3 regions of the Massilia sp. 2TAF26 genome follow, and region 3 is predicted to be linked to each of the others. Evidence: predicted binding sites of a transcription regulator. Region 3 holds the regulator's gene; each other region holds the start of a gene.
The links. The regulator sigma-54, encoded in region 3, starts transcription at its own class of promoters, with help from an activator protein. The targets are predictions, from matches to a motif close to TGGCANGNAANCTGCTTT.
Positions count from the first base shown of each region.

Region 1: AB4Z32_RS15910 (PEP-CTERM sorting domain-containing protein) is a predicted target of sigma-54. The motif match lies at 4,152-4,169, and genes of this name have one in related genera.
Region 2: AB4Z32_RS07480 (PEP-CTERM sorting domain-containing protein) is a predicted target of sigma-54. The motif match lies at 5,026-5,043, and genes of this name have one in related genera.

Region 1 is NZ_JBFRFV010000014.1:74,350-84,275, forward strand. Features, by position in the region: gene AB4Z32_RS15895 (UdgX family uracil-DNA binding protein) at 1-1,504, shown strand, start outside; gene AB4Z32_RS15900 (TraB/GumN family protein) at 1,599-2,618, shown strand; gene epsC (serine O-acetyltransferase EpsC) at 2,622-3,554, opposite strand; gene AB4Z32_RS15910 (PEP-CTERM sorting domain-containing protein) at 4,391-5,173, shown strand; partial or broken gene AB4Z32_RS15915 (IS5 family transposase) at 5,305-6,228, shown strand; tRNA gene AB4Z32_RS15920 (tRNA-Gly) at 6,317-6,390, shown strand; gene AB4Z32_RS15925 (hybrid sensor histidine kinase/response regulator) at 6,487-8,547, shown strand; gene AB4Z32_RS15930 (bifunctional diguanylate cyclase/phosphodiesterase) at 8,591-9,926, shown strand, end outside.
Region 2 is NZ_JBFRFV010000005.1:191,034-200,959, reverse strand. Features, by position in the region: gene AB4Z32_RS07510 (TonB-dependent receptor) at 1-1,206, opposite strand, end outside; tRNA gene AB4Z32_RS07505 (tRNA-Val) at 1,491-1,566, shown strand; tRNA gene AB4Z32_RS07500 (tRNA-Asp) at 1,611-1,687, shown strand; gene AB4Z32_RS07495 (GGDEF domain-containing protein) at 1,904-3,052, opposite strand; gene AB4Z32_RS07490 (cyclic nucleotide-binding domain-containing protein) at 3,280-3,762, shown strand; gene AB4Z32_RS07485 (AI-2E family transporter) at 3,759-4,901, shown strand; gene AB4Z32_RS07480 (PEP-CTERM sorting domain-containing protein) at 5,094-5,879, shown strand; gene AB4Z32_RS07475 (YgiQ family radical SAM protein) at 5,889-8,093, opposite strand; gene AB4Z32_RS07470 (DUF4404 family protein) at 8,245-8,541, opposite strand; gene AB4Z32_RS07465 (VF530 family protein) at 8,538-8,750, opposite strand; gene AB4Z32_RS07460 (M3 family metallopeptidase) at 8,897-9,926, opposite strand, start outside.
Region 3 is NZ_JBFRFV010000004.1:84,088-94,013, reverse strand. Features, by position in the region: gene hpf (ribosome hibernation-promoting factor, HPF/YfiA family) at 66-425, opposite strand; gene AB4Z32_RS05595 (RNA polymerase factor sigma-54) at 528-2,024, opposite strand; gene lptB (LPS export ABC transporter ATP-binding protein) at 2,027-2,803, opposite strand; gene lptA (lipopolysaccharide transport periplasmic protein LptA) at 2,803-3,363, opposite strand; gene lptA (lipopolysaccharide transport periplasmic protein LptA) at 3,364-3,945, opposite strand; gene lptC (LPS export ABC transporter periplasmic protein LptC) at 3,942-4,550, opposite strand; gene AB4Z32_RS05570 (KdsC family phosphatase) at 4,564-5,097, opposite strand; gene AB4Z32_RS05565 (KpsF/GutQ family sugar-phosphate isomerase) at 5,097-6,131, opposite strand; gene AB4Z32_RS05560 (monovalent cation:proton antiporter-2 (CPA2) family protein) at 6,220-8,202, shown strand; gene AB4Z32_RS05555 (DUF484 family protein) at 8,224-9,345, opposite strand; gene AB4Z32_RS05550 (MOSC domain-containing protein) at 9,422-9,926, opposite strand, start outside.

The DNA of each region.
Region 1 (9,926 bases), on a different contig from region 3:
CGACCGACAGCGTGCGGGCCAGCCGCTGCTGGTCGAGACCTTCGCCGAATGGCGCGAGGCGGCGCGCGAACTGCTGGTCCACGACGTGCCGCCGGAGCTGCTTACCTGGAGCACGCCCTACGCCGGCGGCGACCTGTTCTCGGGTGCGCCGTCCACGGCCGAGCAGCCGCATAATCCTTCCGACTTGCCGCCGCCCGCATCGGACCCGGCGCGCCACGGACCGAAACACGGCGCGCCGAGCATTCCGCGCTCGCTGATGGACATGCTGCAAAGCGCCGCCTGCTGCCGCGTGCCGGACCGCTGGGCCTTTCTTTACCGCGTGATCTGGCGCTGGCAGCAGGGCGAGCACGAGGTGCAGTCGCCGGCCGACGAAGACGGCGCGCGCCTGCATGCGATGGTGAAGGCGGTGCGCCGCGAGGAACACGACATGCATGCCTATATCCGATTCCGCGAACGCCCGCCTGAAGCCGGGCCGCCACGCTTCGTCGCCTGGTACGAGCCGCGCCACGACGTGCTGCCCCAGGTCGCCGAGCATTTTATTTCCCGTATGGGCAAGGTCAGCTGGATGATCGCCACGCCCGAGGCCAGCGTACTGTGGGATGGCCAGACCCTGCACAATACCGGCCCGCTGGTGAAGAATTCCGACGACCTGGAGGATACCGGCGAGGCCCTGTGGCTGACCTACTACCGTAGCGTGTTCAATCCGGCGCGCCTGAATGCCGAGGTGATGCGCCAGCACATCACATCGGACCGCTGGAAAAATTTGCCAGAAGGCAAAATCGTGCCGCACATGATTTCCGAGGCAGCGATGGGGGCGCGCAAGATCGGCCAGTACGAGGCGGTGGGCCAGCGCAAGGGCACGACCATCCCGATCGCCCCCGAGGATGCCCAGCCGGAGCGGCAGCAGCCGTCCAGACTCGACGAGTGCCGGCGCTGCGAGCTGTGGCAGTTCGCCACCCAGGCCGTCGGCGGGGAAGGGCCGAAGAAGGCGAAGATCATGTTCGTCGGCGAGCAGCCGGGCGACCAGGAAGACCTGGCCGGCCAGCCTTTCGTGGGCCCCGCCGGCAAGCTGCTCGACCGCGTGTGCGAGGCGGCCGGCGTCGACCGCGAGACCATCTACGTGACCAACGCCGTCAAGCACTTCAAGTGGGAACCGCGCGGCAAGCGGCGCCTCCATAAGACCCCGGCGCAGAAGGAAATCGAAGCCTGCCACTATTGGCTCGACAAGGAACTGGCCCAGGTAAGACCGGCCGTGATCGTGGCGCTGGGCGCGACCGCCCTGAAGTCGGTCATGCGTAGCGCCAACGTGACGCTGAAGAACGCGATGGGCAAGCCGGTCTTCCACGAAGGCCACTGGATCGTCACCACCTATCACCCCTCCTACGTGCTGCGGGTGCCGGGCGAGGACGCCAAGCGCGAAGCCTTCCAGGCCATGGTGGAGGGGCTGAAGCTGGCCCACGGTTTGCTGGACCGGCAGCCGGAAGAGCCGCCCGCTGCCGACTGACAGATATGCATGCTTTGTGACAAGCTGTTACGCGAGTAGCCCTCTTGATGCCAGTTAGCTAAGCTTTGGCAACACAACAATAAGGGGTTCTCCGATGCTTGCCGCACGCTTTGCCTGTGCCTTGTCCCTGAGCCTGCTCGGCGCCGCCGCGCTGGCGCAGACCGATCCGCCGCCCGCATCCGCGCCCGCCGGGCAGGAGCTCGACGCGGCGCCCGCCACGGTCGTCGTCTCGGGCAAGCGTCCCGGTCCCGGTCTCTGGAAAGTCTCGAAGGATGGCCACGTGATGTGGGTGTTCGCCATGCATTCGCCGCTGCCGCAAAAGATGGAATGGGATTCGGTACGGGTCGAACGCCTGGTGGCGCAATCGCAGGAGGTGCTGCTGCGTCCCGGGGTCAGCGTCACGGTCGGCTGGATGAGCGGACTGAGCATGCTGCCATCGCTGATCGGCCTGAAGAAGAACCCGGACGGCGCCGAGTTGCACGACCTGCTGCCGGCCGATGTCTATGGACGCTGGACTGTGCTGAAGCAGAAATACATCGGCGGCGACGACGGCGTCGAGCGTTACCGTCCCTTCTTCGCCGCCGAGGAGTTGCTGGATGCGGGGCTGAAGAAAAGCGGGCTGTCGAAAGGAGGGGAAGTCGCCGATCAGATCGAGAAGATCGCCAGGAAGCACGACGTGAAGCTCACCAGCACCGGTGTCTCGGTCACGCTCGAGCATCCGCGCGAGGCGCTGAAGGACTTCAAGAAGTCGCAGATGGAAGACGTGGCCTGCTTCACCAAGACCCTGGAGAGTTTCGAAGGCGATATCGATGCGATGAAATTGCGCGCGAATGCCTGGGCTAACGGCAACATCGCCGAGATCGGCAAGCTCGATTATGCCGAGCGCGAAGACACCTGCAACGACGCCATGATGAACGGTTCGTTCGCTCGGAATAATCCGGCCTTCCAGGACATGCGCGAACGCGGCCGGGTGGCATGGATGAAGACGGCGGAACGGGCGCTCGCGAAGAATGCGAGCACCTTCGCGCTGCTGTCGATGAGCCAGGTGCTCGGCCCGAAGAGCTATCTGGCCGAGTTGCAGGCCAAGGGTTATACGGTCGAGAACCCCAAATAACGATCAGCCCGGATCGCCAGGCAAACCCAGGGTCTCGAACACTTCTTCGCGCGAAGCGGCCTGGGCCACACGCGCGCCTGGCGCCACGTCGTGGGTCAGCCAGACGTTTCCGCCGATGACCGCGCCCTTGCCGATCGTGATGCGGCCCAGCACGGTGGCGCCGGCGTAGATCACGACGTCGTCTTCCAGGATCGGATGGCGCGGCAGGCCCTTCTGCAGGCTGCCGTCGGCATTCGTCGGGAAGCGCTTGGCGCCCAGGGTGACGGCCTGGTACAGGCGCACGCGCTGGCCGATCACGGCGGTCTCGCCGATCACGACGCCGGTGCCGTGGTCGATGAAGAAGCCGGTGCCGATCTTCGCGCCGGGGTGGATGTCGATGCCGGTGGCGGCATGCGCCAGTTCGGAGATGATGCGCGCCAGCAGCGGCAGCCCGAGTTCGTACAGGCGGTGCGCCAGGCGGTAATGGATCATCGCCAGCACGCCGGGGTAGCACAGCAGCACTTCGTCGACGCTGCGCGCTGCCGGGTCGCCCTGGTAGGCGGCCAGCACGTCGCTGTCGATTTCCATGCGGACTTGCGGCAAGGCGGCGCTGAAGGACCGGGTGGCCTCGATGGCCTGGCTGGCGATGTCGCCGTCGGTGCGCTGCTTCAGCGCGGCGCTGTAGTGCAGCTCGATCTGGACCTGGCGCAGCAGGGCGTGCAGGGCGGAATCGAGGGCGTGGGCGACGTGGAAGTCTTCGCTTTCCCGGCGCAGGCCGGGCGGCCCCAGGCGCATGGGAAACAGCACGCCCTTGAGCTGGCCGATGATGTCCGCCAGCGCATCGCGCGAAGGAAATTCAATGCCGCGTACCTCGCCGGCGGGACGGTGGGCCTGGCGCCATTGCTGGCGGGCGTCGTGCAGGTCGCGCACGATCGCGCCAATGTCGAAGTGAGCCATCAGTTGTTCCTCGAGTGAAATAAGCGCTGGGCGCCAGGGCGTGCGCGCCGCGCTTCCAATATATCGGGCCGGTTTGCGGATTCCAATGAATATAAAAATGCTAGCTCATGCGGAAAGTTTCTACCGGCTTGCGCAGTCGCCTGTACTGGGCATCTTAGGTCACGTCGGGACAGCGGCTTCGGGCTTGGTCAAGCTGCCTGCATTTCAACAGAAATTCCATCAGTAAATAAATATTTTTAAATTGAAATTTAAAAATAAAAGTCTATATTTTAAATTTTTTTCATGAATTATTGCAATATTAATTTCATGCAAACTTAAGTGATTGATTTTTATGAATTTTATTGACTGGCGCAGGATTTGATTTTATTCGATGAAAGAAGAGATGTCATATTATCCGATCAGTTCTCATAGGCTGGTGCTGTGATAAGGCACTCCCAACGTTAAGCCGAAGCAGTATCATTTTAACGATGGACTCGAGAGATTGGGATATGTGATACGAGTAACTGGAACGAAGACTGTCGAGAAAATTTACAAGGACGATGAAAAATATTATAGAACAAAATTCTAAGTCACTGATTTATAACGTGTGAATCCTGTTGGCACGGTTTATGCTATCCAGTGTGCGCAGTCCCTTGTTAATAAAATCATTTAACGAAAAGGTTAATGTCATGAAAATGAGATCGACGCAGGCATTCCTGGGCCTTCTAAGCTTTTGTTCTATACTCATTTCCCCCGCTCACGCTGGGGCCCTAACGCCTTACACGACGTTTTTTAATACCGATCTGACCACCGCTGGCACAGGTGGTTTGCGAGGTACTGGTACCGGAACGATCAATGTGAGCGGCGTGACCGGCACGGTCACAAACTCCCTGCTCTACTGGCATGGCCCAACAAATTCCATGGACCCAAATGCAAATGCAAATGTCAACGTGAATGGAAATGGAGTTACCGGAACGAACATAGGGTTTTCCGATAATAACTTCTGGGGTTTCGCTAACAGCCAAGCATATCGAGCAAACACCACAAACGTTATCAACGCCAATGGTGCTTATAATCTTACCAACTTTAATAAGCCTGGAGTTGAGGTTAACGGTGCTGCAACGCTAGTGTTGTTCAATGATGGTAACTCAGCAAATAATAGGGACGTAGTGGTTTTCGACGGTAATGATTCGAATTTCGCCTCCGCCTACGATACTGCGGGTTGGGACATCAACCTTGCAGGTATCAACTATACCGGAGGCTCGGCTTTCCTGAGATTGTTCGTATCTGATGGTCAGAATTTCGGGCCGAACGACGATGGTACCTTGCGGATCAACGGAGTAGCCTTGGCGAGCGGTGGTCTCTTTCAAGGCGCCAGCCTACCGGGGCCATCCATTGGCAACGGTAACTTGTTCGATATAGTTAGTTTTGATATTACGCCATTCTTAACATTAGGGCCCAATTCCCTCCATATAACTTTGGATGCAGGATTTAATGACGCCCTCAGTGCAATCACAGCGATCATTGACCTCCCTGCAGGCGCGGCCCCGATTGTGAGCGTCCCAGAACCCGGCACTGGAGTTTTAATCGTTCTAGGCCTGACTCTGGTTGGGGCCTTATCGCGTAAAAGATCAGTGTGAGATGTGATCTTCTTTCAACGAACAAGCGCCGACACCGAGCAAGGTGCCGGCGTTGTGTAAATGCCCAAGAGGCTCTGTTGCATAAATCCAGCCGGACGGCATGTCGTCTGCGGCTCAGGTAGCCTTTGTGCATGAAACCCCCTCCCCAGAAATACCGAACGACGAACTGCAAGGCATACAACGCGGCGCTCAAGTCGCGCGGCTCACTGCTCATCTGGCTCGACCCAACGATGAACTGGCACGGCCAGGCAAGTGACAAGCGTGGACGCAGTCCGACCTTCAGTGACCAGGCCATTCAATTCTGTCTGAGCATCAAGTGTTTGTTCAACTTACCCTTGCGCCAGGCCATGGAATGGCCGAGAGCCTTTTGCATCTGGCAGGGCTGGGCTGGACTGACCTGTGCCGGACTACAGCGCGGTAAGCCGGCGTCAAAGGCCGCTGCAGGTAACCGTTGAAGTTGCACCCACCACGACAGGCTTGCATCTGCACGGGCATCAAGATGCTGGGCGAAGGCGAATGGAAGACAAAGAAGCATGGCTTTGAATATCGACGGCAATGGCGCAAGGTGTACCTTGGCATCGATGCCGCCACACTCGAAATCCGGGCCATGGAAGTGACCGACAACGGTATTGGCGATGCGCCTGTGCTGCCGGATCTATTGAGCCAGATCCCTCTCGACGAGCAGATCTCTGCCGTCAGCGGTGATAGGGCTTACGACACCAAGGCCTGTCATGAAGCCATCGCTCTACGCCAGGCCCAGGCAGTCATCCCGACCAGGAAGAATGCTAAACCCTGGAAGACGAATCGTCAGGGTGCCGAGGCGCAAAACGAGATTCTGCGAGCAACGCCCCGGCCTCGGACGAGCAATATGGGAGAGGTGGAGCGGCTACCACCGACGTAGCCTTGTCGAAACCAAAATGCGCTGCTTTAAGCTGCTCGGCGAACGCATCATGGCGCGGGACTTCGATCGTCAGGTCGCCGAGCTGCAAGTGCGCGCTGCAGTGCTGAACCGCTTCACGCGCCTCGGCGCGCCCGTTACGGTCTCTATGCGATAAATGTGTCGACAGAAAGGCACACTCGCCTTTTCCTTATTTGTGCAACAGAGCCTCAACAACGTTGAAACCCGCGTAGAATGCGGGCAACGCGGGTGTAGCTCAATGGTAGAGCAGAAGCTTCCCAAGCTTACGACGAGGGTTCGATTCCCTTCACCCGCTCCAGCCTTCCCCGAAACGCTTCCGCCCGCCTAGCCCCTGCCTCGCCGTGCGGCTTGCCTCTTGAAGTTATGGCAAACTCGGGTCTTCATCCGACCAGCCATGACCATGCAACAACACGCTCCACGGCCCGATCAACCGTCGCACGATGCCGACAGCCTTGCCGGCTCGCTCATGTTCCTGAGCGGGGGCGGCGAAGCCGGGGCGCTGATGCGCATGCAGGACTGGAGCGAATCGCCCCTCGGTCATCCGCGTAGCTGGCCGCAGGCCCTGCGCACCCTGGTCGGGCTGATGCTCAATTCGGGATTCCCGATGTTCGTCGCCTGGGGCGAGGGGCTGGGCTTCCTGTACAACGATCCCTATCGCGAGATCCTCGGCGACAAGCATCCGCGCGCGATGGGCCGGCGCTTCCACGACATCTGGGCCGAGATCTGGGACGACATCTGGCCCCTGATCGATCGCGCGCTGAAGGGCGAGGCCACCTACGTCGACCGCCTGCTGCTGGTCATGAACCGTCACGGCTACGACGAGCCCACCTGGTTCACCTTTTCGTATTCGCCGGTGCGCGACGAGGATGGCATCATCCGCGGCATGCACTGCGCCTGCGTCGAGGTCACAGACCAGGTGCTGTCCGAAAAATACCGCGACGAAGAAAACGAGCGCTTCCGCACCCTGTTCGAACAGGCGCCCGGCATCATTGCCGTGCTGCGCGGTCCCGAACACGTGTTCGAGCTGACCAACCAGTCCTACCTGCAGCTGATCGGCCATCGCCAGATCGTCGGCAAGGCCGCGCGCGAGGCGCTGCCGGAAGTGGTGGGGCAGGGCTTTTTCGAACTGCTCGACCGGGTCTATTCCACCGGCGAACCCTTTGTCGGTCACGCGCTGCCGGTACGCCTGCAGCGCGAGCCGGACGGCCCGCTGGAAGAGCGCTACATCGACTTCGTCTACCAGCCGATCCGCGACGCCAGCGGTGCCGTCTCCGGCATCTTCGTCGAGGGCAGCGACGTCTCCGCGCGCAAGCAGATCGAGGACGAGCTGCGCGCGGCGAACCGTCAGAAGGACCAGTTCCTCGCCATGCTGGCCCATGAACTGCGCAACCCGCTGGCGCCGATCATGACCGCGGCCCAGCTGCTGAAGATCGGCAGCCTCGATAGCAGGAACATCGCCAACGCCAGCGAGATCATCGTGCGCCAGGCGTCCCACATGACCGACCTGGTGAACGACCTGCTGGACGTCTCGCGCGTGACGCGCGGCCTGGTCACGCTCGAGAAGGAAGAGCTCGACCTGAACGTGATCGTGTCCGCCGCGGTGGAGCAGGTGCGGCCGCTGATCGACGCGCGCCGCCACTCGCTCACGCTGCAGCTGTCCGGCCGCAGCGCCCATGTGATCGGTGACCGCACCCGTCTGGTGCAGGTGATCTCGAACATCCTCAACAACGCCGCCAAGTACACCGCGCCGGGCGGCAGGATCACGCTGTCGGTGACGGTCGACGAGGAGCGCGTGCACGTGGCCGTGCGCGACAACGGCGTCGGCATCGTGCCCGACATCCTGCCCTACATCTTCGACCTGTTCACCCAGGCCGAGCGCACCCCGGACCGCTCCCAGGGCGGACTCGGGATCGGCCTGGCCCTGGTCAAGAGCCTGGTCACCCTGCATGGCGGCACCGTGTCCGCGAAGAGCGGGGGACTGGGACAGGGCAGCGAGTTCTGCATCTGCCTGCCGCGCCTGGCGAGCCTCGGCGGGGCGGCGGAGGACGAGGTCGCCGCCGCCGGCATGCGGGCGCCTGGCGCGCTGCGCGTGATGGTGGTGGACGACAATGTCGACGCCGCGCAGATGCTGGCCGCGCTGCTGGAGGTACAGGGCCATGCCGTCAGCGTCGAGTACGACGCCAGGGGCGCACTCGAACGCGCCCAGCGCGAACGACCGGACGTGCTGCTGCTCGATATCGGCCTGCCCGACATGGACGGCTACGAGCTGGCGCGCTGCCTGCGCAGCCAGGCCGGCGGCGCGCGCGCCACCCTGGTCGCGCTGACCGGCTACGGCCAGAGCCAGGACCGCAAGGAGGCCGAAGAGGCCGGCTTCGACCACTACCTCGTCAAGCCGGCGGACATGGACCAGGTCAACGAGGTGTTGGCCGAGGCGGCCCGGGAACGCGGCCGCTGAGGGCTGTCATCAAACGGTAACCTGCGCTGGCTAGACTTGCCGCATGAGCAAGCCCAGCGCGCACACCGTCCCCCGCACCCACCGATTCTTTGCGCTGCTGTGGCCGGCGCTGGCCCTGCTGGCTTGCGCCGCGCTGTGGAGCGCCGCCATGCTGCGCGCGAACGCCGAGCACCGCCGCGCCGAGGACCAGGCCTTCAAGGAAGCCGACGCCTACGCCGAGGCCTACGAGCAGTACGTCACCCGTTCGCTGGCCCAGATGGACCAGATCACCATGCAGCTCAAGCACAGCTGGGAGCATTCGCGCAACCGCGCCCTGGTCGAGGACATGCGGCGCGACGGCATGTTCACCGACAGCGCCTTCCTCGCGGTGAGCGTGATCGGGCGCGACGGCAAGCTGGCTTCGTCGCGCGGCCTGCACGCCGGCCAGGACGCCGACCTGTCGTCCGCCGCCTTCTTCGTCCAGCACCGCGACAGCAACTCGACCGCGCTGCGGATCGGCATGCCGCCGCCGGAACTGGGCGCGCTGCGGGGCGCGGTGATGTTCACGCGCCGCCTCGACACGGCGGACGACGAATTCGCCGGCGTGCTGCTGATGGCGGTCGACGCCGCCTACTTCACCTCCTTCGTCAGCTCGCCCACGCTGGGCGAGAACAGCCTGCTGGCGCTGGTCGGCAGCGAGGGCAATCTGCGGCTCGAACAGGACAGCAGCGGCGCCGTGCGCCTCGGTGCGCGCGGCTCGCTGCTGCCGGCGAATGCGGAGCGCTGGCCGGTGGCCCGCGGCGTGCAGCTGGTCGACGCGGTCCGGGGGCCCGGCCGCGCGGAGCAGGCCGGCTTCGGCGACGGCCGCGCGCGCGTGCTGGGCTGGCGCCGTTCCAGCGCCTACCCGGTGGTGGCGCTGGTGGCGCTGTCGCACGAGGGGGCGCTGGCGGGCGCCGAGGCCTACTGGCGCGACAGCCGCACCTATACCTCGATGGCCACCGCGGTGCTGCTGCTGTTGGCCGGTATCGCCAGCATGCTGTCGCTGCGCGCGGCGGCGCGGGCGCGCGAGCAGGACGAAGTGGCGCGCGCCTACCGCACCGCCACCGAGAGCGGCAACGACGGCTTCTACATGGTCGCGCCGCTGCGCGACCGCAAGGGCCAGATCGTGGACTTCCGCATCGTCGACTGCAACGAGCGCGGCGCCTTCTTCTACGGGCTGACGCGCGCCAGCCTGGTCGGCATCCTGATCTCCGAACTCCACCGCGGGCTCGGTTCGGCCGAGCTGCTCGCCAACTACCGCCAGGCGATGGCGAGCGGCTTCCACCAGGAAGACCGCCGCATGCCGGACGATAACCGATTGAACATCCGCTGGGGCCACCGGCGCGTGGTGCGGGTCGGCG
Region 2 (9,926 bases), on a different contig from region 3:
GCTGTCGAAGTTGTCGCTGCCGCCGGTCGCGTCTTCATCGAAGTAGTACAGGCCGGCCTGCCAGTTCATCGGGCCCGCGTTCTTCGACTCGACACGGAATTCCTGCGAGTACTGGGTCAGGTCGGTCAGGCGGCTGGCGGTCTGCACCTGGAAAGGAATGAAGCCCGGACCGGCCGGGGTGCCGCCGTCGATGTCGCCGCGGCTGTTGTAGTGGCCCACGCCTTCGTAGCCGGTAATCGAGTACAGCTTGACCGGGCCCAGGTCCCACGACAGGCGCAGGTTGGCGCCGTTGGTCTTGAGGTTCTGGAAGTTCAGGGCATTGGTGACGATGCTGTTCAGGTCGTAACCGTCGGCGATGTCGTTGGTGCCCTTCTTGATCAGGTTGGCGCGGAACAGGCGGGCGCTGCCGGCGGTGGTGCGCTGGTGCACGTTGAACAGGGCGCTGAAGGTGCTGTCCGGGGTGTACAGGAACTGCACGCGCTCGGCGTGTTCGTTGTAGCCGTCCAGTTCGCCGGTCTTGTTGGTCTTGGCCAGGTCGCTGTAGTTGTCGACGTAGTTGTCGCGGTGCTGGCGCAGGGTCGAGACGCGCATCGCCCACTTGTCGGACAGCGGCACGTTGACGGCGCCTTCCAGGTTGACGGTGTTATGCGTGCCCCACGAGGCGTTGTAGTAGCCCTCGACCTTCTTCAGGTTCGGCTTTTCGGATTCGAACTTGACCACGCCGGCCGGGGTGTTGCGGCCGAACAGGGTGCCCTGCGGGCCGCGCAGCACTTCCACGCCGGCCACGTCGAAGATCGGGAAGCCTTTCAGGATCGGGTTTTCCTGCACGATGTCGTCGACGATCAGCGACACCGGCTGCGACGCGAACAGCGAGAAGTCGGTGTTGCCGTAGCCGCGGATGTAGAAGCGCGGGAAGGTGCGGCCGTTCGACGATTCGATGTTCAGGCTCGGCACCTTGCCGGCCAGCACGCGGATGTCTTCGCCACCGGAGACGATGACGTCCAGTTTCTCACCCTTGATGGCGCTGACGGAAACCGGCACCTCCTTGATGTTTTCGGTGCGGCGCTGCGCCGTCACGGTAACGGTTTGCAGCTCGTTGGTCGATGTAGCTTGGGCCAGGGCCGGGGCGGCCGACATGGCGGACAGCGCCAGCATCGCGCCGTGGGCGGCGATGACGCGCTTGTGCATCTTGGACATCTTGGTCATTTCGATTTCCTAGGAAGGGTAAAAAAACTTGTATTTATGTCTCCCCCAGCCCCCTCTTCCCCCGGCAAGCGCGCCGTGCTCGGCGTCTTCATATTGCCAGGTTGGTAAGCGCGCAATTGTCGAGCATGTGTATAAGTCAAGGCAAGAAATATGCGTGGGGATAGGCGGCCATACAACAAATTATTTTTCCCCAAAACCCTTGCGTGCTCCGGAAGGGATACGCTATGATTCGGGCCTCTTCGGACGCGGTGACAAACGTCGAAGGCAACATCGAAGTGGTTTGCGGGCGCTTAGCTCAGTTGGTAGAGCGGATCCCTTACAAGGATTAGGTCGGGAGTTCGAGCCTCTCAGCGCCCACCAGATCTTCCGATGATGCCGACAGCGAAGAAAAGATCAGTAAAAACGGAGCGGTAGTTCAGTTGGTTAGAATACCGGCCTGTCACGCCGGGGGTCGCGGGTTCGAGCCCCGTCCGCTCCGCCAGAATCAAAGAAGAAAGGTCCGACTTGTCGGGCCTTTTTTCTTTTTAGCTACAGGAGGGTCTCCCCTGCGGGCGACCCGGTTTCGGGCTCGAAGGGAATCGCCTGCAAGCGATTCCGCGGCCCGCGGGACGTGGGCGAGCCCCGTCCGCTCCGCCAGAATCAAAGAAGAAAGGTCCGACTTGTCGGACCTTTTTTCGTTTCTGCCCTGCCTTGCGCGTCATGCCCTCCTGAGCATCGGGGCGCCAAGCTCGACGCGGTTGCGTCCGCCGGTCTTGGCCGCATACAGCGCGTGGTCGGCGCGCGCCAGCGCCGCCGTCAGCTCCTCGCCGACGCCGATCGTCACCACGCCGATGCTCACCGTCATGCGGTAGCCGGGCGCGCAGTCGAGCACCGGGGCCTCGGCCACCGCGATACGCAGGCGTTCGGCCGCTTCGAGCGCGCCCTCGAGCGCGGTGCCCGGCAGGACCAGCGCGAATTCCTCGCCGCCCAGGCGGCCGATCACGTCGTGCTCGCGCAGCACGCCGCGCGCGGTGTCGGCGAATGCCTGCAGGGCGCGATCGCCACAGGCGTGGCCATAGCCGTCGTTGAGCTGCTTGAAGTGGTCGATGTCGAGCATCAGCAGGGTGATCGGCTTGCGCAGGCGCAGCGCCAGCAGGCGCGCACTGTCGGCGCGCTCGAAGAAGGCGCGGCGGTTCAGCATGCCGGTCAGGCTGTCGACGGTGGCCAGGCTGCGCATCAGGGCATCGTCCTTCTGCTTGCACAGCAACAGGAAGCCGAAGCCGTTCACGATCATCAGGAGATAGCTGGCCAGGTAGGCCACGTCCTTCACCGGCGACACGGTCGTTCCCGGATTGCCGCCCTCGAGGCCCAGCCAGGTCCAGATCGCCAGCGCGAACAGGATGTTGTTGATGCCGATGAGACGCTGCAGCAGCGGTGCCTTGCGCGGACGCAGCAGGACCACCGCCGCGCCGAATACGAACAGGGCGATGATGAAGGAAATCAGTTCGGTGAGCTGCAGGCGCGAGGCTCCGGTCGCCACCGCATAGCCGATCGCCACCCAGCCGGGCAGCGTGAACAGGTAGAGGGACTGGCGCCAGCGCCTGAAGCCGAAGAACAGGCAGTTGGCGCCCACTTCCAGCGCCACCCCGGCCAGCCAGACGCAGGCGGACAGCGCCTCGACCAGGCCCGGCTCGAACTGCGGCGCGACCCACCAGCAGAGCTGGGCGAGCCCGATCGACAGGCGTCCCCACATCCACCAGCCGAGCGCCGGGCTGTTGTCCGCCCCCCGCATATAACCTGCCATCAGCAGGGCAAACGCGATATTGCCGACACCGAGCGCCAGCATGAAGGTTTGAATATCGATCACTGTGGTCCTCAGGGACTGCTGCGGTTTACTGTAATTATTACAACAGCTGTTTCCCAAAGGAATTATCTTACACGGTTTCAACATTTGGTTACGCACAATTCGAGTGCGTCCTCGGTTTGCTGCCGGATATGCCGCACTGTTGGAACATTGCTACATGGCACAACTGAATCGTGCATAATTGACAATAACCTGATGTCCATCCTTGTCGCTGTTTTCATGGAGCCGCCGTGATCTTTGGTTTTCTCACATCCCAGACCCTGTCCCCGCGCCAGCACAGGCTGCAGAACACACCGCTGTTCCGCACGCTCAAGCCGCTCGAGGTCAAGTTCGTGGATGGCCTGATGCACGAGCGGCGCTACCTGCCGGAAGAAATCGTCTTCGACGAGAACGAGGAAGGCCAGGCGCTCTACCTGGTGATGGCGGGCCGGGTCGAGATCAGCCGCGCCCACGAAGGCAGCCGCCGGCTGGTGAGCGAGCTGGGACCGGGCGGCTTCTTCGGCGACCTCGCCCTGCTCGACAACTCGCCGCGCAGCGCCCAGGCGCGCGCCGTCGAGCACTGCGAGCTGGCGGTGTTCTTCCGCGACGACTTCCTGGCGCTGATGGATACCGACGCCGTGATCGGCTACAAGATCTCGCTGGCGCTGGCGCGCCACATCGGCCAGCGCCTGCGCGAGCGTCTCGACGGCCGTCCGCAGCTGGAAGCGCTGTGATCGGCGGCCCCGTGGTCCGCGAGGAGCGCGCCGGGCCGGTGGCCTGGACCGCGATCGTCGCCGTCACCTGCCTGCTGCTGGTGCTGCTCGAGCATATGCTGTGGCTGGTACTGCCCTTCATCTTCGGCACCGTGATGTACTACACCCTGCTGGGGCCGATGCGGCGCCTGCTGCGCCTGGGCTTTTCGCGCAGCGTCTCGTCGATGCTGGTATGCGCCGTGTTCTTCGGGCTCGCCACGCTGGCGGTCGCGGCCGCGCTGTCGTGGAGCAGCGGACCGGCGGAGGACAGCGCTTCCTGGAGCGAGACCCTGTCGCTGTACGCGAACGGCGGCGTGGCCTTCGTGCGCAACACGATGGCGCTGCTGGAAGCGAAATTCCCGCTGCTGGCCGAGATGCACCTGACCTCGCTGGTCAACAAGCGCTTCAAGGCCTTCACCGACAACTTCGCCCAGCGCTACCTGGCCACCATCCTGGTCACCGCGGCCGGCTGGCTGCCCTCGCTGCTGCTGGCGCCCTTCCTTGCCTTCTTCTTCCTGCGCGACGGCCTGCGCTTCAAGAAATTCCTGGCGCGCGCGGTGCCGAACGCCTACTTCGAACGCACCCTGTTCCTGCTGCACGAGGTCGACCAGACCGCGCGCCGCTATTTCGAGGGCCTGCTCAAGCTGACCGTGCTCGACACCATCGTGCTGGGCTTCGGCCTGTGGGTGATCGGCGTGTCATCTCCGCTGCTGCTGGGCTTCATTTCCGCGCTGCTGGCCTGGGTGCCCTTCATCGGCTCGGTGGTCGGCTGCGTGATGGTGGTGATCGTCGCCGCCACCGACGCCCCCGTCAATCCGCTGGTCGCCTACGGCGCCATCGTCGTCTTCATCCTGGCGCGCCTGCTGGACGATTTCGTCTTCATGCCGATCACCCTCGGCCGCAGCCTGAAGATCCACCCGCTGATCGCGGTGCTGATGATCTTCATCGGCGGCGCCCTGTCCGGCGTGGCCGGCCTGATGCTGGTGCTGCCGCTGCTGGGCGTGGTGATGGTCATCGGAGAAACCCTGGGCCGCCTGATGACCAATCCACGGCTGCGGGCAAGGCACCGCTACGCAAGGCAGTTGCGGGAAAAACAGGCGAGCGGGGATCTGCTTGCCTGACGGCGACGTTCAACCCAGGCTGCATATTGTTGGTTATATTAAATTATTAACCAACTGTCGGAAAATTTGACGTCTGCTCATCCCTGGCACTCCCTTTCGATGGAAAATCAAGGACTTGGTTTAATGGTATGAATATTGCATTGCGTTTTGCGTCGAAATTCCTTCGGCAACCAAAAACAAAGAGGGAGCAAAATGACAACAAACCGCCATACCGCATTCCTTCGGAGTGCCATTTTCGCCCTGGCCTTCGTGGCCGCCGGCACGGCCAGCGCCGCTCCGATCTACTGGACCGATTGGCAGGGCGGCGACCTCGACACCGGTCCCGGCTTCAGGGCCCAGGGCACCATCACCACCGCCACCTCGACAGTCACCGTCACGTATACGAATGCTGCGGGCGTCGGTTTCTACCAGCCCAGCGGCGGTACCGACTACTGGGGGCCGCGCAACTCGACTTCGCCCTACACCAGCAGCGCAGTCGACAACGCGCCCACCGGCACCGACATCATCGCCTTGCAGTATGCGGGCAGCCAGACGCTGACCTTCTCGCAATCGGTCGCCAATCCGGTATTCGCCGTCGTCAGCCTGAACGGCAACGGCTACGCCTTCCTGAACCAGGACTTCGATATCCTCAGCTATGGCGCCGGCCCGGGAGCGGCCGCTCCAGGCAACCATAGCTGCGGCTTCTATGGCTGCGGCACCCTGACCAAGCAGGTAGTGGATCTCGGCGGCGGCAACACCGAATACCGGCTGATCGGCACCGGCGAGCCGCATGGCACCATCCGTTTCACCGGCACCTTCGACGCGCTGACCTGGCGCAGCCTGACTTCCGAATACTGGAATGGTTTCACCGTCGGCGTGGAGGGCACGGCGGACGAGGGTCCGCCGCCGAATGACGTGCCGGTGCCGGCGACCTGGCTGCTGATGGCCATCGGCAGCGCAGGCCTGGCTGCGGTCCGTCGCCGCAAGCCGGGCGTTTAGAGCCGGGCTCTACTTCCGCCCTGCCGCCTTCGGTTTGGTCTTGATGGTTGACAGGATGCCCGGCTTGGCCTTGCCCGGCGGCGCCACGAAGGGTGCTGGATCGTTGCGGCTGTTTCCACGCCCGTTGCGGCGGGTGGCCACCTCGATCACCCGGCCCTTCGGCGCGGCACCGCGGGACTCGGCCACCAGCGGCAGGGCCTTGCGCTCGCTACGCGGCGTGGCTTCCTGCTCGCTGCCGGGCGGCGGCACCAGGTGGCGCTCGCCGTTGCCGATCAGGTCGCCGCGGCCCATGCGTTTCAGGCCTTCGCGCAGCACCGGCCAGTTTTCCGGGTCGTAGTAGCGCAGGAAGGCTTTGTGCAGCTTGCGCGTCTTGCCGCTCTTGGCGGTGACGACTTCTTCCGAATCCTCGGTCACCTTGGCCAGCGGGTTCTTGCCCGTGTGGTACATGGTGGTTGCCATCGCCATCGGCGTCGGCGTGAAGGTCTGGACCTGGTCGAGGTGGAAGTTGTTCTTCTTCAGCCACAAGGCGAGATTCAGCATGTCCTCGTCGGTCGAACCCGGGTGGGCCGCGATGAAGTAGGGGATCAGGTACTGCTTCTTGCCCGCCTCCTTCGAGTACTTGTCGAACAGCGCCTTGAACTCGTCGTAGGTGCCGATGCCCGGCTTCATCATCTTCGACAGCGTGCCCTCTTCCGTGTGCTCCGGCGCGATCTTCAGCAGGCCGCCCACGTGGTGGGTGACGAGTTCCTTCACGTACTCGGGCGAGCGCACGGCCAGGTCGTAGCGCAGGCCGGAGCCGATCAGGATCTTCTTGATGCCCGGGATCGCGCGCGCCTTGCGGTACAGCGAGATCAGCTTGCTGTGGTCGGTACCCAGGTTGGAACAGATGGTCGGATAGACGCAGGACAGGCGGCGGCAGGTTTCCTCGATCTTCTTGTCCTTGCAGGACAGGCGATACATGTTCGCGGTCGGACCGCCGAGGTCGGTGATGGTGCCGGCGAAGTTCTTCGTCGTATCGCGGATCAGCTCGATCTCGCGCAGGATCGACGGCTCCGAACGGCTCTGGATGATGCGGCCTTCGTGCTCGGTGATCGAGCAGAAGGTGCAGCCGCCGAAGCAGCCGCGCATGATGTTCACCGAATAGCGGATCATCTCCCAGGCCGGGATATGCGCCTTGCCGTAGCTCGGGTGCGGCGCGCGCGCGTACGTCAGGTCGTATACGCCGTCCATCTCGTCCATGGCCAGCGGCAGCGGCGGCGGGTTCAGCCAGACGTCGCGGTCGCCGTGCTGCTGCACCAGCGCGCGCGCGTTGCCCGGGTTCGACTCGAGGTGGAACACGCGCGAGGCGTGCGCGTACATCACCGGATCCTCGCTGACGGTCTCGAAGGACGGCAGGCGCACCACGGTCTTGCGTGCTTTTTCGCGCGCGGCGGCCTGTCTCTCTTCGCGCGTCATGATGACGATCGGCTTGACCTCCGGTTCCGGCTGCGCATTCTCGGTGGCGCAGGCCTTGGTGTCTTCCTGCGCCATCGCGTAGGGGTTCGGATGCGGGTCGACGCGGCCCGGCACGTCCACGCGGGTGGAGTTGTGCACCGACCACTCCTGGTCCGGCAGCCAGCCGTGCGGCACCAGGAAGGCGGTGCCGCGCAGGTCGCGGATGTTCTTGATGCTCTCCCCTGCCGCGATGCGGCGGGTGACGTCGACCAGGGCGCGTTCGGCGTTACCGAAGATGACCAGATCCGCCTTCGATTCGAACAGCACCGAGCGGCGCACCTTGTCCGACCAGTAGTCGTAATGCGCGATGCGGCGCAGCGAGGCCTCGATCGAACCGGCGATCACCGGCACGCCCGGGAAGGCTTCGCGGGCGCGCTGGCAGTAGACGGTCACGGCGCGGTCCGGACGTTTATTCGGCTCGGCGTTCGGCGTGTAGGCGTCGTCCGAGCGGATCTTGCGGTCGGCCGTGTAGCGGTTGACCATCGAGTCCATGTTGCCGGCGGTGATGCCCCAGTACAGATTGGGCTTGCCGAGCGCGCGGAAGGGTTCCACGGAGGTCCAGTCCGGCTGGCTGATGATGCCGACCCGATAACCCTGGGCTTCCAGCAGGCGGCCGACCAGCGCCATCCCGAAGCTCGGGTGGTCGATGTAGGCGTCGCCCGTGATCAGGATGATGTCGCACGAATCCCAGCCCAGCTTGTCCATCTCCGCGCGGGACATGGGCAGGAAGGGCGCGGCGGGAGCGCGGCTGGAGCGCTTGGGGACGCTCGCGAAAAGATTGGTGGGGGAGTTCATTGGCCGGCATTTTACAGGAAAAGCCGTCGGTCAACTCCTCCCCCCTCCAAAATTGGCTTAGTTTTCAACAACTTAATCAGATGCCCATGTTGTTGAGGATATTGCCGAGCTGGCGTAGGGCCGGCTCCAGGTTCGGGTGGCGGGCCGCGAAGCGGGCCGTGATTTCCTGGCTGCGCGAAGCCAGGCCATAGGTGTTGGCGTCCGGGTCGTCGGCGCGGCGCTCGAGCACGTGCTTGATGTCGCCGTCGAGCTGGCGCAGCAGCATCTCCAGTTCGTCGTCGACCTCGCCCGTCTCCTCGAGGTGGCGGTGCAAGGTCTTCAGGTGCGCTTTCAGGGTGTCTTCGTTATCAGGCAGCATGTCGTCGTCCCTCATGTGGTGAACCTGGTCTCCAGGTACAGCTTCTCGACCTGTTCGCGGGCCCAGGGCGTCTTGCGCAGGAACTTCAGGCTCGACTTGATGCTGGGGTCCTTGATGAAGCAGTTGATCGCGATACGGCGGCCGAGCCCATCCCAGCCGTAGTGCTCGACCAGGCGGGTTAATAAGGATTCTAAGGTAATACCGTGTAATGCCTGAACACTCATTGCAGAGACGATGTCCTCGTGAGGGCGTTGTGGGAAATTTTATATCTGAAGGGGAAGGATGGGCGCGCCGCTCGCCGTTGCCGCGCCCTGTTTCGTCGTTCCCGCGCAGGCGGGAATCCAAGTCCCTCGGGTATTCGTAAAACTTATTACTCGCCCGTCAGTCCACGGCGCTCCAGCAGCGGCTCGATCTTCGCATCGCGGCCGCGGAACTTGCGGTACATCTCCATCGCATCCATGGTGCCGCCGCGCGACAGCAGGGTCTGGCGGAAGTGGTCGCCGTTCTTGCGCAGCAGGCCGCCGTTCTCCTTGAACCACTCGACGGTGTCGGCGTCCAGCTTCTCGGCCCACAGGTAGCCGTAGTAGCCGGCCGAGTAACCGCCCGAGAACACGTGCGAGAAATAGGTCGTGCGGTAGCGCGGCGGCACCAGCGGGAAGTCGACGCCGGCGTCATGCAGGGCCTTGGCTTCGAAGCCCAGCACGTCGGTCGGGATCTGGTTCGGGGCCAGCTGGTGCCAGCTCTGGTCCAGGATCGAGGCCGCCAGGTACTCGGTGGTGCGGTAGCCCTCGTTGAACTTGCTTGATGCCTGCACCTTGTCCAGCAGCGCCTGAGGCATCGCCTCGCCGGTCTGGTAGTGCTTCGCATAGTTGGCCAGCACTTCCGGCCAGGCCATCCACATTTCGTTGACCTGCGAGGGGAACTCGACGTAGTCGCGCGGCACGCGGGTGCCCGAGAAGCGCGGGTACTTCACGTTCGAGAACATGCCGTGCAGCGCGTGGCCGAACTCGTGGAACATGGTGCGCACTTCGTCGTAGGTCAGCAGGGTCGGCTCGCCGGCGGCCGGCTTCGGGATGTTCAGGTGATTCGCGATCACCGGGTGGGTGCCCAGCAGGGTGTTCTGGCCGACGTAGGCATTCATCCAGGCGCCGCCGCGCTTGTTGGCGCGCGCGTAGGGATCGTGCAGGAAGATCGCCAGCTGCTTGCCGTCGGCGTCGAAGACGTCGAACACGCGCACGTCCGGGTCGTACACCGGCAGGTCCTTGCGCTCCTTGAAGGTGATGCCGTATTCCTTGGTGGCGGCGAAGAACACGCCGTCGATCAGGACGCGGTTGTACTCGAAGTAGGGACGCAGCTGGTTCTGGTCGAAGGCGTAACGCTGGGCGCGCACCTTGTCGCTG
Region 3 (9,926 bases):
CGGCCCGGAAAACGAAAAGGGCGCCAGATGCGCCCTTCCTTGCTTGTGCTGCGCCAGCGGAAGGATCACGCTGTAGCGGCAGCTTCTCCTCCATCGTTGGGTATGCGCTTGAGCGGTGTACTACTGTGATCCTGCAGCATCTGCTTGTACTTCTGCACCTGCCGGTCGAGCCGGTCCATCAGCATGTCGATCGCGGCGTACAAGTCGTGCGCGGCGCTGGCGACGTGAACGATCTTGCCGGCGAGGCGCAAGTTGATCTCGGCCTTCTGGCGCTTTTCTTTCTCGGTGAGATTGTCAATGCAGAGGATGACGTGGGAGTCGATCACTTGATCGAAATGGCGGGTGATGCGTTCGAGCTTGTTCTGTACGTATTCACGGATTGCCGGGGTTACATCGAGATGATGTCCGCTGATAGTGAGATTCATACACACTCCTTTGATGATGCGCTGCCTGTCGTACGCGCATACCACGCACCAGGGCAGCGTTGTTGCAAGAAGCTTGCTGCAAGAGCTTGCTGAAAGAGCTTGCTACAGAGATTTACGGAGGCTGACGGGAGGGATCTTCAGCGCCTCGCGGTATTTCGCTACCGTGCGGCGTGCGATAACCATTCCCTGTTCCCCTAGCATCTCCGCGATCTTGCTGTCGGATAAAGGGTTTTTGGGGTCTTCTGCTCCTGTGAGTTGTACGATGAGAGCCCGGATCGCGGTCGAGGAGGCTTCTCCTCCTGCCTCGGTCGCGACGTGACTCCCGAAAAAGTACTTCAACTCGAACATGCCGTGCGGCGTCAGCATGTATTTCTGAGTTGTGACACGAGAAATTGTGCTCTCGTGTAGACCTAGTGTATCAGCTATCTCACGTAAAACAAGGGGCCGCATGGCAACGGCGCCATGGGAGAAAAAGTTCCGCTGGCGCTCCACGATTGCTTGAGCTACCCGAAGGATAGTATCGAAGCGCTGGCGCATGTTTTTGATGAGCCATTTTGCTTCCTGCAACTGCGCCGCCAGCTGGGATTCCGATTTTCCCTGCTTCATCAAGGTGGCATACAGGCTGTTCACGCGCAGGCGCGGCATCACCTCGGGATTCAGCTGCACGCTCCAGCCGTCCTTCGCGCGGCGCACGATCACGTCCGGCACCACGAAGTCGGAAACGTCGGAAGCGAAGGCCGCGCCCGGATGCGGATTGCAATGGCGGATCACGGCCTGGGCTTCGCGCAGGTCTTCGTCGTCGCAGTCGAGGGCTTTCTTGAGCTTGTTGAATTCGCGCTGCGCGAACCAGGTCAGGTAGCGTTCGACGATGGTCAGCGCCATGCGCCGCGTGACCAGCGGCACGCCCGGCATGCGGCGGATCTGCAGCGCCAGGCATTCGGCGGCGCTGCGCGCGCCCACGCCGGGCGGGTCCATGCTTTGCACCAGCGCCAGCGCGGTGCGCAACTCCTCGAATTCCACTTCGAGTTCGGCCGGGAGGCGCGCATGCAGCTCGTCCAGGGTTTCTTCGAGGTAGCCGTTGTCGTCGAGGGTGTCGACGACGATCTCGACCAGCGCGCAATCGCGCGGCGACATGCAGGTCAGGCGTACCTGCTCCATCAAGTGTTCGCGCAGCGAGACCGGGCTGGCTTCCAGCTGCGGGCGGCCGTCCTCTTCCTCGCCGCCGCTGCCGCTGCCGGAACGGCCAGAATCGCCCCAGTCCATGTCGTGCTCGGCGCCGCCGGCATCGCCGTTGTCGCTGTCGCCGCCTTCGGCTTCGGCGCCACCGCCGCCATTGCCCTCCTCGCCCTGGCTGGACGAGGGCGGCGAGTCGGGCGTGGTGGAGGTCGACGCGCCGTTGTTGATCGCGCCGTCGGCCAGCAGGCGCACCGAGTGGTCGAGCGGATCGTCGAGGCGTTCGAGCAGCGGGTTGTCGCTGAGGACCTGTTCAATCTCCTGGTGCAGCTCGAGAGTGGACAGCTGCAGCAGCCGGATCGACTGCTGGAGTTGCGGTGTCAGCGCAAGGTGCTGTGAGGTCTTGAGTTGCAGCGTCTGTTTCATGACTACATCCGGAAATGTTCACCCAGGTAGACGCGGCGAACCGATTCATTGGCGATGATGTCGTCCGGGCGTCCCGACGCCAGCACCGCGCCCTGGTTGATGATGTAGGCACGGTCGCAGATGCCGAGCGTCTCGCGCACGTTGTGGTCGGTTATCAGGACGCCGATGCCGCGCTCCTTCAGGAAGCGCACGATGCGCTGGATCTCGATCACCGCGATCGGATCGACGCCGGCAAACGGCTCGTCCAGCAGCACGAAGCGCGGGTTGGTGGCGAGGGCGCGCGCAATCTCCACGCGGCGCCGTTCGCCGCCCGACAGCGACAGCGCCGGGTTCTCGCGCAGCTTCTCGATCTGCAGCTCGGCCAGCAGCTCGTTGAGGCGCTCCTCGATGCGGTTCTTGCCCAGCGGCTTGCCGTCCTCGCGCTGCAGTTCCAGCACGGCGCGGATGTTCTCCTCCACCGTCAGCTTGCGGAACACCGAGGCTTCCTGCGGCAGGTAGGACAGGCCCAGCATGGCGCGCCGGTGGATCGGCAGGCTGGTGATGTCGGTGCCGTTGATGACGATGGCGCCGGCGTCGGCCGGCACCAGGCCCACGATCATGTAGAACGAGGTCGTCTTGCCGGCGCCGTTCGGGCCGAGCAGGCCCACCACCTCGCCGCAGGCGACCTGCAGCGAAACGTCGCGCACCACCAGGCGCTTGCCGTAGCTTTTCTGCAGCCCCTTGGCCACCAGGGTGCTGCCGCCGCTCGCGATGGCGGCGGCGTCTGCGTGTACATCCATCATTGCTTTCCTGCTTCCGGTTGCCCGGCCGACGCAGTGCGGCGCGGATAAAAAGTAAAACTGGCGCGGGCCTTGCCGGGCCTGTCGACGCCGCTCGGGTCGTTCAGGTTCAGCAGGACTTCCTTGCGCGCATCGTAGGCGATGAATTCGCCGCCCATTTCACGCATCACGTTGCTGCCTTCCAGCTGCCTGATGGCGGCGTTCGAACTGAACTTGACGACCTCGGTGCGCTCGTCGTACTCGATGCGCTCGGCCTGGCCTTCGTCCCACTGCTCGGGGCCGCTGTCGCGCTTCTGGCGGAACGACGCCGGCTTGCCGGGCGCCGCGACCAGGACGATGGTCTTGTAACCGTCCGGCGCTTCCTTGATCTCGGCACGCTCGGCCTTCAGCAGCATGGTGCCGCGGGTGGCGGTCACGCCGCCGGTCAGGACCACGGTTTGCGTGACCTGGTCCAGGGTCCCGTTGCCCCCGACCACCTTCAGCGGCTTGAGCGCATCCGCCCGCTCCGCCTGCGCCAGCGGCGCCAGCAACAGCGCGGCAGCGGCAAGGACGGCCTTCATTTACTGCTTCCCTGCCGGCGCCGCCGGCGTGGTCGCGGGAGCCGCCGCCGGCGCGGTACGGCGCGGCGCGATGATGATGGTGCCGCGTCCGCCGCCCGGCTTGCTTTCGCCGCTGGTGTCGTTGAACACGTTGGCCTGCTCGGTGCGGTTGTCGTAGGAGATGAACGGGCCGTTCACCTCGCTGGTCATGCGCTTGCCCTCGAGCTGCTTGACGACCGCGTTCGAGAACAGCTTGACCAGCTCGGTGCGCTCGTCGTATTCGATGCGCTGGGCCTGGCCTTCGACCCACAGGTCGGGGCCGCCGTCACGCTTCTGGCGGAAGGTCGCGGGCTGGCCCGGCGCGGCGGTCAGGGTCACCGCCATATAGCCTTCCGGCGATTCCGTGAGCACGGCCTTGTCGGCCTTGATCGTCAGGGTGCCGCGGGTCAGCACGACGTTGCCGGTGAAGGTGCGGGTCTGGGTGACCTCGTCGATGTGCGCGTTGTTGAAATCGATCTTGGCCTGCTTGAGAGAATCCGCACGCTCCGCCGAGGCGGTCAGGCTTGCCAGCGACAGCGCGGCGACAGCGAGTATTTTTTTCATTGTTTTCCTTTCGGCGGGAAGATGAGTTCTCCGCGGCCGCCCAGCGTCACCTGCTGTGTGGCGTTGTTGGCGACCATGCCGACGCCGGTGACCGAGGCGGCGCCGAGCGTCATCTGGATCGGCTTGTCGGTCTTCGAGATTTCCTCGTCCGGCAGCACGGTCAGCGCCTCGGTGCGGATGCGCATCGGCTTCGAGGTGGCGTTGCCGGGACGCGAGATGTCGACATTGCCGATCAGGTCGATCTGGTTCTGGTCCTGGTTGACGTTGGCGGTGTTCGCCGTCATCGTCATGTGCGGCCGGTCGGTGCTCATGCTCTGCACGACCGGCTTGTCGATCACCGAGGTGTTGTTGGCCGGGCGGTGGGTCAGGCGCTCGCCCGAGATCACGTAGCGCGGCTGGCCGGCTTCCGACATCCGCACGAAGCTGAAGTTGTCGATGATGTAGTCCGGATCGTCGCCCACGTCGACGCGGTGCGCTTCGCCTTCGCCGCGCATCACCTGCACCAGCCAGAAGCTGCCGAAGGCGAAGAACACGGCCGCCAGCATCAATGCCAGCAGACGCCAGCGGTGCGCGGTGCGCTTGTTGACGTAGGTCGTGGTCGCCATGGCTTGCGAAGGATTATCCAAAGTACGGTGCCAATGCCTGTTCGTAGGTTCCCTGGGCGCGCATCACCATGTCGCAGACTTCGCGCACGGCGCCGCGTCCGCCCGCATTCTTCGTCACGTAGTGGGCGCGGTACTGCACTTCCGGATGGCCGCTCGGCACCGTGACGGCAAAGCCGACGCGGGTGAACAGCGGCAGGTCGATCACGTCGTCGCCGATGTAGCCGCACTGCTCGGCCGTCACGCCGGTCTTTTCCAGCAGCTCGGCAAAGGCCAGGCGCTTGTCGTGCTGGCCCTGGAACACGTGGGTGATCCCGAGGTCGGCGGCGCGCTTGACCACGATCGGCGAATTGCGCGCGCTGATGATGGCGGTCTGCACGCCGGTGCGGTTCAGCAGCTGGATGCCGAGGCCGTCCAGCACGAAGAAGGTCTTGGTGATCTCGCCGTTGGCGTCATAGGTCAGGCTGCCGTCGGTGAGGACACCGTCGACGTCGAAGATCATGACCTTCACGCGCGCGGCACGCTGCAGATGTTCCAGCTGGGTCACCATCAGATCACCTTGGCGCGGGTCAGGTCGTGGATGTGGAGGGCGCCGACCAGCATGCCGTCGGCGTCGGTCACCAGCATCTGGTTGATGCGGAATTCCTCCATCACGGCAACGGCGTCGACCGCCAGCTGCTCGGGATGGATGCGGCGCGGATTCGCGTGCATGACGTCCTGGATCGTCAGCCTGCTGAAGTCATGGGTCTTCTCGAACAGGCGGCGCAGGTCGCCGTCGGTGAACACGCCGACCGGGCGGCCGGCGTCGTCGACGATGGCGGTCATGCCCATGCCCTTCTGCGAGATTTCCAGCAGGGCCTCGGTCAGCGGAGCATTCGGCTTCACTTTCGGCACCGCGTCGCCGCTGCGCATCACGTCGCGCACGTGGGTCAGCAGCTTGCGGCCGAGGGCGCCGCCCGGGTGCGACAGGGCGAAGTCTTCCGACTTGAAGCCGCGCAGCTCCAGCAGCGCGACGGCAAGGGCATCGCCCAGCGCCAGGGTGACGGTGGTGGACGCGGTCGGCGCCAGGTTCAGCGGGCAGGCTTCCTTGTCGACCGAGACGTCGAGGTGGACGTCGGCAACCTGGGCCAGGCGCGAGCCCGGCTTGCCGGTCATGGCGATCACGGGCACGCGCATGCGCTTGACGGCCGGAATCACGACCGCCAGCTCGGCGCTTTCGCCGGAATACGAGATCGCGACCAGCACGTCCTGCGGCGTGACCATGCCGAGGTCGCCGTGGGCGGCTTCGGCCGGGTGCAGGAACAGGGCCGGGGTGCCGGTCGAGGCCAGGGTCGCGGCGATCTTGCGGCCAATGTGACCCGACTTGCCGATGCCCGAGACGACCACGCGGCCCTTGCAGGCCAGCATCAGGGCCACAGCTTGCGCAACGGCAGGCTTCAGGCTGTCGTCCTGGCCGAGACGCGCGCTCAGCTTGCGGATCGCTTCGCCTTCGATGTCCAGGGTCTCGCGCGCCAGCTCCAGAGCGCGCTTTGCCTGGGCCTCGTCAAAACTTGTCAACATTATTTTTTCATCGGTTACACTCATGGTGGAAGTATATCCGAATTGCGAAAGCAAAAAACTTGCCAGACGTAACAGAGCGCACATATTTACGGGATCGTGACCACACCCCAGCATGACATCAGGCCTTGAATTAACTCTTCTGCTGCTGGGCAGCGCCGTTCTTGGCGTGGTTGCGTTCCGGATGCTCCACCTCCCCCCGATGCTGGGTTACCTGGCCGTCGGCGTCCTGATCGGCCCCCACGCCCTGCAACTGGCCGACAACGGTCCCAGCACCCATGCCCTGGCCGAATTCGGCGTGGTGTTCCTGATGTTCTCGATCGGCCTCGAATTCTCGCTGGCCCAGCTCAAGGCGATGCGGCGCATCGTGTTCGGGCTCGGGCTGGCCCAGGTCTCGCTGACCATCCTGATCACGGTGCTGGCCTCGCTGCTGGCCCCGCGCCTGCCGGCGCCGTTCAACACCGGCTGGCAGGCCGCGCTGGCGCTCGGCGGCGCGCTGGCGATGTCCTCCACCGCGATCGTCTCCAAGCTGCTGACCGAACGCCTCGAGCTCGAGAGCGAGCATGGGCGGCGCATCATCGGGATCCTGCTGTTCCAGGATCTGGCCGTGGTGCCGCTGCTGATCCTGATTCCCTCGCTGGCGCGGCCGGCCGAGGAACTGGCGATGAACCTGGCCTGGGCCGCGCTGAAGGCCGCCGCCGTGCTGGCCCTGCTGCTGTTCTTCGGCCAGAAGCTGATGCGCAAATGGTTCACCATCGTCGCCAAGCGCCGCTCGCAGGAACTGTTCATGCTGAACCTGCTGCTGGTGACGCTGGGCGCGGCCTGGATCACCGAGCGCGCCGGCCTCTCCCTGGCCCTCGGGGCTTTCGTGGCCGGCATGCTGATCTCCGAGACCCAGTATAAGCACCAGGTGGAAGAGGACATCAAGCCCTTCCGCGACGTGCTGCTCGGCCTGTTCTTCATCAGCATCGGCATGCTGCTCAACCTCGAGCTGGTGCTGGCCAACTGGTGGCTGGTGCTGGCCATGCTGGCGATTCCGGTGCTGCTCAAGTTCGCCCTGATCGGGGCGCTGGCCAAGGCCTTCGGCTCCTCCGACGGGGTGGCGATGCGCACCGGCCTGGCCCTGGCCCAGGCCGGCGAATTCGGCTTCGTGCTGCTGAACCTGGCCTCCGGCTCGAAGCTGATCGATCCCTTCCTGATCCAGCTGGTGCTGGCGGCGATGGTGCTGTCGATGCTGCTGGCCCCCTTCATGATCGCCAACAGCGACAAGATCGTGATGAAGATGGCGTCCAACGAATGGATGCTGCAGTCGCTGCAGCTGACCCAGATCGCCAGCCGCACGATGGCGGCGCAGAAGCACGTGATCATCGCCGGTTTCGGCCGCAGCGGGCAGAGCCTGGCTACTCTCTTGTCGGAGGAAAAGCTGCCCTGGTATGCGCTCGACCTCGATCCCGAGCGGGTCCAGGAAGCGCGCGCGGCCGGCGCCAACGTCTCCTACGGCGACTGCTCGCGGCGCGAATCGCTGATCGCGGCCGGCATCAACCGCGCCAGCGCGCTGGTGATCACCTTCGCCGATACGCGCCTGGCGCTCAAGGTGCTGCACCTGGTGCACGAACTGGCGCCCAAGCTGCCGGTGATCGTGCGCGCCCACGACGACACCGAATTCGACGTCCTCAAGCGCGCCGGCGCCACCGAGGTGGTGCCGGAGGCGCTGGAATCGAGCCTGATGCTGGCCTCGCACGCGCTGGTGGTGATGGGGGTGCCGCTGCGGCGCGTGGTGCACCGCGTGCAGGCCGCGCGCGACGAACGCTATTCCTCGCTGCGCGGCTTTTTCCACGGCGCCAGCGACGTCAGCGACGATCCGGAGCACAGCTACGTGCGCCTGCACTCGGTGGTGCTGGCCGAGGATGCCGGCGCGGTCGGCCGCTGCATCGGCGACCTGGGCTTCGACGAAGTCGGCGCCGAGGTGACGGCGGTCCGGCGCGGCAACCAGCGGATCGAGCCCGAAGACGATACCGAGCTGCGCGCCGGCGACGTGGTGGTGCTGCGCGGGACCGGGACGGCGGTCAACCGCGCCGAGGGCCGGCTTTTACGGTAGAGTGGGCTCGCCGAGCCCGCCCTACGCGGCGCTGACTACCTGATTGCGGCCGTTCTGCTTGGCCTGATACAGCGCCTGGTCGGCTTGCGCCACCAGCGCCGAGGCCACGTCCTCGATGGGATCGTCGCCCTCGGCATCGTCCAGCGCCGCCACGCCGATCGACACCGTCACCGGCAAGGCCTCGCCTTCCGCCAGCAGGAAATCCTGGCCGGCCACGCCGGCGCGGATCCGCTGCGCCACCAGCTTCGCGCTCTCGAGGTCGGCGTCGATCAGCAGCACCACGAATTCCTCGCCGCCGAAGCGGCCCAGCGTGTCGGACATGCGCAGCTCGTCCTTGATGCGCGACGCCACTTCGCGCAGCACGTCGTCGCCGGCCTGGTGGCCGTGGGTGTCGTTGACCTGCTTGAAGTGGTCGACGTCGATGTACATACAGGCGATGCTGTAGCCCTGGCGGCGCGCACGGCCGACCTCCTCGGCCAGGCGGCGGTCCATGTAGCGGCGGTTGTAGACGCCCGTCAGCGCATCGGTCAGGCCGATGTACTTCAGCATCTCGTTGCTGATCACGTTCTCCAGGCAGATGGCGATGATCGACCCCATGTGCTCGACGAAGTCGGTGCCCAGCAGCGGCGTGAAGCGGCTCGGGTCGCGGCTGCCCAGGTTCAGGCAGCCGATCAGGCGCTTGTTGCGCAGCAGCGGCACCAGCGCGACGCTGGCCAGGCCGGCCGGCGGATGGGGGAAGGCGCTCGCGTGGCTGACCGGGTGGTAGGGCACCAGCCGCGGCCGCGGCGGATGGCCGGGCTCGAAGTCGAAGCCCAGCTCTTCGGGATGTTCGTGGAACAGCAGGTTGGGCAGGCTGTCGAAGTCCACGCCCAGCTTGTGCATCACGGTAAAGATGTCGGCGCCGCTGTCGACCAGCGACAAGGTCACGATGTCGAGGCTGGACACGATCGGCAGCTGGCGGAAGATGGTGGCGACCAGCTCCTGGAAGCTACCCGCGCCCACGAGCTCGAGATCGAAGGCCTGGTGGCGCATCATGATCGCGTGGTTGCTCTCGGCCTGGTCGATCAGGCTGGCGAGCTGCCTGCGCAGCGCGGCGTTCTCGGCCATCAGTTCGCGCACACTGGCGCCCTGCTGCTCGTGCATGGACATTCCTTTCCGCAATTAGCCCTAACATTACGCCAACTCGGCCGTATTGCAAATGGGCGCCACGAAAACGTTGTCAGAATGCGAGTTCGGCCGTCAAGTCCTGGTTCACGCGCAGCACGCTGCCGGCGCCCGCGGAAACGATGCAGTTCATGCCAAAACAGATCCCGCCGTCGAGTTTCGGATTGGCGCGGTAGGTCTGCAGGATGTCGAGCGGATCGGGGCCGGGCACGCCGGTGCCCTGGTCGATCGACGGAATCGGGCAGCGCGCGCAGGGTTTCACCGGACGGATCTCGGCCGCGCCGGTGCTGAGGAAGGCCGTGTAGTCCTCTTCGTAGGCTTCCAGTCCCGCCACCACCAGGTTGGGCCGGAAGCGGTCCATCGGCAGGGCCGCGCGTCCGGCCGCGCGCAGGCGGAGGTTCAGGTCGTCGAGCGAGGACTGGCCGATCAGCAGCAGCGGATAGCCGTCGGCGAAGCGGGTCTGCGAAGGCAGGCCGCCGGTCCACTTGACGCTGGTCGGGCGCACCACGTCCTGGCGGAAGCGCACCAGGCGCAGGCGTTCGCGCGCGCCGAGGGCTTCG